4 regions of the Pseudarthrobacter sp. PvP004 genome follow, and region 2 is predicted to be linked to each of the others. Evidence: riboswitches for the same ligand, from Rfam matches in the RefSeq annotation. Region 2 holds a riboswitch; each other region holds the start of a gene.
The links. Region 2 has a riboswitch for thiamine pyrophosphate ahead of J3A64_RS20970 (ECF transporter S component). Riboswitches for the same ligand answer to the same signal wherever they lie in the genome.
Positions count from the first base shown of each region.

Region 1: another riboswitch for thiamine pyrophosphate. It lies ahead of thiO (glycine oxidase ThiO); the one in region 2 lies ahead of J3A64_RS20970 (ECF transporter S component).
Region 3: another riboswitch for thiamine pyrophosphate. It lies ahead of thiD (bifunctional hydroxymethylpyrimidine kinase/phosphomethylpyrimidine kinase); the one in region 2 lies ahead of J3A64_RS20970 (ECF transporter S component).
Region 4: another riboswitch for thiamine pyrophosphate. It lies ahead of thiC (phosphomethylpyrimidine synthase ThiC); the one in region 2 lies ahead of J3A64_RS20970 (ECF transporter S component).

Region 1 is NZ_JAGINL010000001.1:630,671-632,856, reverse strand. It holds gene thiO (glycine oxidase ThiO) at 1-1,244, opposite strand, end outside; TPP riboswitch at 1,237-1,355, opposite strand; gene thiE (thiamine phosphate synthase) at 1,383-2,054, shown strand; gene J3A64_RS02885 (ferritin-like fold-containing protein) at 2,085-2,186, opposite strand, start outside.
Region 2 is NZ_JAGINL010000001.1:4,591,094-4,593,279, reverse strand. It holds gene J3A64_RS20975 (ABC transporter ATP-binding protein) at 1-631, opposite strand, end outside; gene J3A64_RS20970 (ECF transporter S component) at 631-1,251, opposite strand; TPP riboswitch at 1,329-1,465, opposite strand; gene J3A64_RS20965 (NUDIX hydrolase) at 1,906-2,186, shown strand, end outside.
Region 3 is NZ_JAGINL010000001.1:1,071,056-1,073,241, reverse strand. It holds gene thiD (bifunctional hydroxymethylpyrimidine kinase/phosphomethylpyrimidine kinase) at 1-1,148, opposite strand, end outside; TPP riboswitch at 1,139-1,237, opposite strand; gene J3A64_RS04885 (ribonuclease E/G) at 1,400-2,186, opposite strand, start outside.
Region 4 is NZ_JAGINL010000001.1:984,149-986,334, reverse strand. It holds gene J3A64_RS04450 (amidohydrolase family protein) at 1-679, opposite strand, end outside; TPP riboswitch at 763-870, shown strand; gene thiC (phosphomethylpyrimidine synthase ThiC) at 866-2,186, shown strand, end outside.

The DNA of each region.
Region 1 (2,186 bases), 4.0 Mb from region 2:
TGTGCGGCTGGTGTAAGAACTTGGGGAACTGAAGCGTTGCCCGCGAAGCGATCAGGCAGGAACGGAGTCCATCGAGGGTCCGTTGTGCCGCTGATGAGTTCGCCCACGATTCTGGCGGCCACGGGAGTCAGGAGCACACCGTGGCGGAAGAAACCTGTGGCGATCACCAGGCCGTCAGTGTCGCCGTGGGGACCGCTGACCCGTCCGAGCAGGGGGGCGTTGTCCGGGGTTCCAGGGCGGGCGCGGGCGGTTGCTTCAAGGAGTTCCAATTCCGCAACTGCGGGGACCAGGGCTTGGGCATCCCTCAGCAGCTGGTAGACGCCGCCGGCAGAGACCGCGTTGGAAGACGCTGACAATCCGTCTTCGCGTTGCGTCGCCCCAATCACCACGGTTCCGTCATCCCGGGGAACTATGTAGACGGGAACGCCTCGAACCATCCCCCGAACAGTGGACGTGACCAAGGGCCGGAGGTTGTCGGGGACGCGAAGCCGGAGGATGTCGCCATAGACCGGCCTCACCGGAAGGTTCAGTCCCTCAGGGAGCCCCGACAGTTGGGATGCCCCCAGCCCGTTGGCCACCACGGTCTCCGCGGCGCGGACCACGACTCCGGATTCGAGTTCCACTCCGGTGACCCGCCCGTCATCCCTCAGCACACCGCGTGCCGGGGAAGGAACGGCGAATCCGTCATCGGCCCCGGACACCCAGGAACCGTCGTCAGGTGAATGGTTTGCTAATCCAGCCAGGAGGCATGCGGCGAGCTTTCGCGGATCCACTTGGTGGTCGGCGGGAATATCGAAAGCGCAGGAAATCTGTGGGCTGAGGAGCGGCTCGCGTTGCCTCGCGTCCCGCAGGGCCAGAGGTTCAACTCCCAATCCAGCTGCGAGCTGCACGGACCTCAGGTCTGCGAGCGCCCTGCGGTCGGCTGCGTCGGCACCCACGGCGAGGGTCGGCGTCGTGCGGTATCCGCTGCCCTCTCCACCCACGTGCAGTCCGTCCACGAAGGAAGGCCACAGCCGCGAAGATTCGACCATCAATTCCAGGAGGTCTCCCTCCTGATAATGCAGTTCGCTGACGGGTGCAAGCATTCCGGCGGCGGCGAACGTTGCACCCGAGGCCGGGACGGGATCGATCAGCGCCACTGAACGGCCAAGTCGCCGGGCTTCATGAGCGATGCCAAGGCCTATGATGCCGCCGCCAATGACGGCCACGTCTGCCTGGATGGGGGTATGGCGGGGACCTGCCATTCGTTTCCTTCCCTACGCCGGTACTAGCCGGATCAGGTCAAGCGGTCGGCGCTGAAGCCCTCTCAGCCGGACAGTCATATGACGAATGTCGCGGCTCCCGCAGTACGTGCCCAGTTTAGAGGAACTACTCTGGTTTCCATGACCCAGCCTGACGCCCTCGCCTCCGCCCGCCTCTATCTGTGCACTGATGCCCGTCAACGGCAGGGCGATTTCGAAGACTTTGTGGACGCCGCATTCGCTGGAGGCGTTGACATCATCCAGCTCCGCGACAAGACTCTGGAAGCTGCCGAGGAGCTTGAATTGCTGGCCGTTTTGCGGAGCGTCGCACAACGGCACGGACGGCTTTGGGCTGTCAACGACCGGGCCGATGTTGCCAGTATTTCCGGGTCTCCTGTATTCCACATCGGTCAAAAGGACCTGCCCCTGACGGCAGCGCGAACCCTCTTGCCGAACGTGACCGGCATCGGTCTTTCCACCCACACACAGGAACAAATCGATGCGGCAGTCGCCACCTCCCAGGGCCCCCTGGGACTGGACTATTTCTGCGTGGGTCCGGTCTGGGCAACGCCTACCAAACCCGGCCGCTCGGCGGTGGGGCTGGACTTGGTCACATATGCCGCAGAAGCGGAAAAGCGTTCGGGCAATGCTGTGACACTTCCTTGGTTCGCCATTGGTGGCATCGACCTCAGCAACGTTGAACAGGTAGTGGAAGCGGGAGCCAGCCGGATCGTCGTGGTCCGTGCCATCACCGAGGCAACGGACCCGACGGCGGCAGCCAAGTCGCTGCTGCAAGCACTGGACACCGTGTAGTTTCCCGCCGAATTCAAGCGGTCTTAGCCGCTACGCGGTCAGGCCAAGGCCTGTCATCCGGCGCCCGTGTTTATCGGCGAGTTCCGTCGTTAAGCTCCTGACCGCTGCACGCGCACCCCCGCCGCCTTTCAG
Region 2 (2,186 bases):
CAACCAGCGTGGCACCTGTCTTGTCCAGGCAGCGCCCAACAGCATCCCGGACCTCCAGCACACCTGCCGGGTCCAGGTTGGCTGTTGGTTCGTCCAGAAGGATCAGGCCGGGGCGCATGGCCAAAATGCCCGCAAGCGCGAGGCGCTGCTTCTGGCCCCCGGAGAGTGCCGCCGTCGGGTGATCCAACGCCAGGCCGCCACCCGCGGCGGTACGCAACCCGACGTCGTCGAGCGCTTCATGGACGCGGGACCAGATTTCGTCCCGCGGAACTGCAAGGTTCTCCGCGCCGAAGGCGACGTCGTCGCCAACCCGCGACAAGACCACCTGCGTTTCCGGATCCTGCTGCATCAGTCCGGCACGGCCACGCTGCTCGCGGGGCGCGACGCCGTCGATCAGCAGGGAGCCGGTCTCATCCGAGTCGTCTTCCTCATCCCCCAGCACCCCGGCGAGGGCGTGCAGGAGGGTCGACTTGCCGGCGCCCGAAGGGCCCAGCAGCAGAACCCGTTCCCCCGGTTCGATCCGAAGGTCCAGGCCTTGAATGGCAGGCTGGGCCCGGCCGGCATGCCGCCATCCCCAGCCCTCGGCGGAGATGGCGGCAGGCCGGACCGTGCCGCTTTGCGTGGCGGACATCAGTTGAAGACTGGCTCCGAAGCGGCCTTGCGCGAGGCGAAGGAGCTCAGCACCCCGGTCTTGGCGAGGCCGCGCGTCGCAACCCAGGAGAGGGCGCCGGCGATGATGGCACCGGAGATCGTGGTGAAGGTGATGTAGGCCAGCTTGTCGATGGCCTCGTAGGCGATGTTCCAACCCCATGGCAGGAAGGAGTCGTTCAGGCCGCAGAAGAGGCCCGCGCCGGCGCCCGCAAGGAGCGCGGTGGGCAGGTTGAACTTCTTGTACCTGAAGGCGGCGAAGATGAGCTCGGCGCCCAGGCCCTGCAAAACGCCGGATATCAGCACCGTGGTGCCGTACTGCGAGCCCATGATGAGCTCACCGGTGGCGGCGACGGCTTCGCAGAACAGCGCAGCACCGGGCTTGCGGATAATGAGCATTCCCAGGACCGCGGGAATCATCCAGCCACCGGCAATCAAGCCTGTGAGCGGCGGATACGTCGCGTTCATGGGGATGGATACCAGTGCCGCGCCCTGGGACCATGCCCAGAAGATCACGCCGCCGGCGATGGCGATAAGAGCCGCCACAACGATGTCTACAACGCGCCAGTTATAACTGGCCTTCTTCACGTTTACCGTGGTCATTTTCTGCCTCCTGAGGTTACAGGAGGGGAAAGTGCTCCCCGGATCCCGGGTCCGGCTCGCGCCGTCCGCATCCGGACACTCTGAGAAGCTCGACTCCCTTGCGCCGGTACTAACCGGATCAGGTTCGAGGGTCTGCGGCTGTCCGCACTCTCAGCGCCCTCGCGTCTCCTGCATCTCTGCAGAGTCCGACGGCGGCGCTCCCCTGTCGTTATCAAATCTGCCCTGATGGGCTGGTTCAGTTTACACCTGAGTCCGTGGCGGGCGCTGCGGTCCAGTCACAATCGCCTTCCCGTCCTTGAGGTGCCCGCTGCCAAGCGCGTTGCGAGGCCCGCTCTACACCTTTCCCGCACGCCATTCCCTGCACACCAGGCCTAACAACGAGACGGGGGTGCGTTGCGAGGCCCGCTCTACACCCCTCCCCCACGCCATTCCCTGCACACCAGGCCTAACAACGAGACGGGGGTGCGTTGCGAGGCCCGCTCTACACCCCTCCCCCACGCCATTCCCTGCACACCAGGCCTAACAACGAGACGGGGGTGCGTTGCGAGGCCCGCTCTGCACCTTTCCCGCACGCCATTCCCTGCACACCAGGCCCCACAACAGGACCTGAGAGAATGAATCAGCAGACTTCACCGCGGCAAAGGGGCACATTTCATGACGGACATCTCCGGCTCGGGACTTACAGACACCAACGCCGTGGCGGAACCCCGCCTGGCAGCGAGCGTCATCCTGCTCCGCGACGCCTCGGACGGCCTCGAAGCCTTCGTCCAACACAGGGTGAGCACCATGGACTTTGCCGCCGGAATGGTGGTCTTCCCTGGCGGACGCGTCGATGCCGCCGATCAGAGCGGGTGGGACTACCCGGCGGAGCTGCTTCAACGCCACGCAGCCGACTGGAACCAGAGCTCCCTGAGCGCGGATCCGGGAGCAGCAGC
Region 3 (2,186 bases), 3.5 Mb from region 2:
AGCCAGTTCCTGTGCAGCTCCGATTCAACTTCCAGGCACTGCTGTGATGCCTTGGCCCAGAACAACTGCTCTTCCTCCGTGGGGGCCAGGGCCCCCGCACGCGCCAACACCCTGGAGTACCCATTGAGGTAGATCGCATCTTGGGCGAGGTAGTAGTTGAAGTCACGTTCCGGGAGTTCGCCCGATTGAAGTCCTTGAATGAACGGAAGCCCGTAAATGGATTCGAGCTCTGGACCGGCTTCCTTCCACAAGGTCGCAGCGAAGGCGCCCGGCTTGGATGCCTGCTGGAGGTGGTGGAAGTGATGCACGGGCCCGTTCCCCTGCCCCACCTCGAGGGCCTCAGAGGTTGTCAAAGCCCCCAGTAACCAAGACTTCGCTTCCTGCAGTGAAACTTCCCAGTCACCCGTGCGTGCCTGGACTGTAGCCAAGGCGGACGACAAGGAGCACCCGGTTCCGTGGCTGTTCCGCGTTTCGACCCGGGGACCTGTTATCTCGATCACGTCCCGTGACAGCATCCCACTGGTGTTCACCAGTGCATCAGGACATACCGGACCAGGCAGGTGGCCACCCTTGACCAGGACCGTGTTTCCGTACTCCGCTGCCAGCCGTTTGCCTTGGTCCAGCGCCGATTCCCATTCTGTTGCCTCCGGCTCCCCCAGCAACATGGCAAGTTCCGGAAGGTTCGGGGTGATCAGGTCGGCCAGAGGCAGCAGCGAACGCAAAGCCTTCTCCGCTGACTCGCGCAGGAGCCGGTCGCCACTGGTGGCCACCATCACCGGGTCCAGGACCACGACGGCGGGACGCACCTCTTCGATCCAGCCGCGGACCTCGTCTATGACGGCCGCATCGCCGAGCATTCCGATCTTGACGGCATCAATGGTGATGTCGCTGCTGATGGCGTCCAGTTGCTGTCGGAGGAACTGCGCGGGAGGGACATGGACGGCGATGACCCCCATGGTGTTTTGTGCGGTGAGAGCCGTGATGGCAGCCATTCCGTAACCGCCGAGTGCTGCGATGCTCTTCAGGTCCGCCTGAATTCCCGCGCCGCCGGAAGGGTCCGAGCCGGCAATACTCAGTACGCGTGGGGTTGCCCGGCCCGGGTTCGGAGCGTCGAGTGGGTACACAGCTGAATATGGTGATGCAGTCATGAGGACATCCCTTCGCCGGTGCTAACCGGACAGGTTCAACGGGTCTGGATCTCAGCCTGGCCCAACGCCCGGCACCCCGTGTCAGTCCCCAAGCCTAGCCGGGAAGCGACGTGGCGCGGGAACCGGACCACGTCGCGACCGGGATGTGACCACGGATGCATGGAATGCGTGGCCTGCGCGGACAAGAAAGGCCCTGCACAGCCCGCCGTTGGCAGATTGTGCAGGGCCCTCTCAGCTGGTGCTGTCCGGATTTAGAGCTCGGAGGCAGGAACTCCAACTCCGAGGATGATGGGCTCGTCGGTTGATGCCTTCTTGGCTTGTTCCGCGGGCACCTTGGCCTCATGGGCCGAGCCTCGGGGGGCCGAGGCCGTCACCTCATGGTGCTCGACGCTGGTTTCATTGGCCGCGCCTTGGGCCCGGCTGGCACTCCGGTTGCGGCGGCCACGACGACTACTCGAAGCCTGAACAGCCTCGGGAGCTTTTTCGGCACGGGCCGGCACATCAGCCTTCGGGGCATCAGCAGGCTCCGGCACGACCACCGGCGCGGCTTCTTCCGCAGGTGCCGGAGCAGCGCCGAGGTGCGAGAACGCCTCGGCCAGGAGGTCCAGGCTCATGGCAGGCTTGGCGGCCTGCGGTTCCTCGTGGTGCTCAACGAACGGCAGTGCTACTTCTTCGCCGCCGAAACGCAGGACCGGAGTAGACCTTGCTTCCTGGACTGCTGCTTCCCTTTTTTCTGCTTCGCGGGCAGTTGCTCCGGCTTCGCCGCTGGCGGCGGTACCGGATGCGGGGCTAACGGCCGGCTCGTGGCCCGCCGCCCTTGCCTGCTCCTCTGCGCGGTGAACTTCGTCGTCGTGCAGGTGGGCGGCGTGCGCTGCAGCGGCAATCGTCGCCAGGGCAGCCCGGGTTGCCTCAGCCTTGGCTTGCCGGGCGGGATCCTGCGCTTCGACCGGAGCCGAAGGTGCAGCCGGGGCGGACGTCGTCGTATGGACCTGCGCGGGGGCTTCGGCGATGGCCTGTCCCCCACCCTTGCCGCGGCGG
Region 4 (2,186 bases), 3.6 Mb from region 2:
CGATCGGCACTGACTGTTCCACCAAGCGGGGAAGGTGTCGCGGCAGGAGACCGGTGGCGTGCTCTATGCAGTCGATATTGGCATCGAGCATGTCGTCGATGGTGTCCTCGGCGAAACAGTGAGCCGTGACCCTGGCACCTTCATCATGCGCGGCCGAAATGGCGTCCCTCACGATCTTCGCCGGGAAAGAGGCAGCGAGATCGCCAACGCCGCGATCGATCCAGTCACCCACCAGCTTTACCCAGCCGTCGCCGTCGCGGGCTTCCTTTCGGACGGTCTCCACGAGGTCGCCGGGCTCAATCTCGTGGCCCAACCCGCGGAGGTAACGTCGGCTCCGCGCGATATGCCGGCCTGACCGGATCAACCGGGGCAAGTCCGATCGCTGCTGTACCCAGCGGGTGTCTGAGGGCGATCCGCAATCGCGGATCAGCAGCGTCCCGGCGACGAGGTCTGCTTGTGCCTGGGCAAGCGTGGCCTGCTCGTCAACCGCTCCTCCAACGCCGAGTCCGATATGGCAGTGTGCGTCAACAAAACCCGGCAGGACCCAGCCATCCAATACCTTGTCCGGCGAGGCAAGGGGACGTTCAAACGTCAGTTTGCCGTCGATGGACCACAGCCCGCGGCGCTCTTCGTCCGCCGAGACGAGCACGGGTCCACTGAATTCGATGATGTTGGCCATGGCAAAAGCGTAGCTGCGGTGGCTAACCAGAGCCTGCTGTACTCATGTGACTGGGAGCCCGCCGGGAGCTGTGGTAGCTTCGTCTACGACCACACGGGAGCCCTTGCAGGGGCTGAGATCGGACTGATGCAGTCTGCGACCGTTGAACCTGTCCGGGTAATGCCGGCGAAGGAAGTGAGTATTCCCTTGAGCACCGCAGAAACACAGCACAGCCCTGTTCAAAATCAGATCAACGCAGGCCAAAACCAGATCAACGCAAGCGAAAACGCTCCTGAGCCCGTCACGCAATCGTTGAAGTCCCACTCGTTGGCGTGGCTGGAAGACCGCGACAACGGCATACGTGTCCCCGTCACGGAGATCGCTTTGGAGCCCTCCCCCAACGGGCAAGCCAATCCCCCTTTGCAGGTGTACCGAACAGCAGGCCCGGGCAGCGATCCGGTGGTGGGGTTGGAGCCGTTCCGTGCACCGTGGATCGAAGCCCGCGGAGACACGGAGGCCTATTCTGGTCGGGAACGAAACCTACTCGACGACGGCAAGTCCGCGGTTCGGCGTGGAGCAGCGTCAGCGGAGTGGAAGGGCGCGCAACCTGTGCCGCGCCGCGCCGTCGAGGGTAGGACCGTCACGCAGATGCACTACGCGAAGCAGGGAGTTGTGACTCCTGAAATGCAGTTCGTCGCGTTACGGGAAAACTGCGATGTTGACCTTGTCCGCAGCGAAGTTGCCGCGGGAAGAGCGATTATCCCGAACAACATCAACCACCCCGAATCCGAGCCGATGATCATTGGCAAGGCTTTCTTGGTGAAGATCAACGCCAACATCGGAAACTCTGCAGTCACCAGCTCCATCGCCGAGGAGGTGGACAAGCTGCAGTGGGCAGCCCAGTGGGGCGCTGACACAGTGATGGACCTCTCTACGGGAGATGACATCCACACGACGCGCGAATGGATCATCCGCAACTCCCCCGTTCCGATCGGAACAGTCCCTATCTACCAGGCGCTGGAAAAAGTGAACGGCGAGGCCAACAAGCTGACGTGGGAAATCTTCCGCGATACCGTGATCGAGCAATGCGAGCAGGGCGTGGACTACATGACCATCCACGCGGGCGTTCTGCTGAGGTACGTGCCGTTGACCGCCAACCGGGTCACGGGCATCGTGTCCCGCGGCGGTTCGATCATGGCCGGCTGGTGCTTGGCGCACCACCAAGAGAACTTCCTGTACACGCATTTTGACGAGTTGTGCGAAATCTTCGCCAAATACGATATCGCGTTTTCCTTGGGTGACGGGCTCCGCCCCGGTTCCATCGCCGACGCGAACGACGCCGCGCAGTTCGCCGAGCTGGATACGCTCGCTGAGCTGACACAACGGGCGTGGGAGTTCGACGTGCAGGTCATGGTGGAAGGCCCGGGGCACATTCCCTTCCATCTGGTGCGTGAAAATGTGGAGCGCCAGCAGGAACTGTGCAAGGGTGCGCCGTTCTACACGTTGGGTCCGCTGGTTACCGATATCG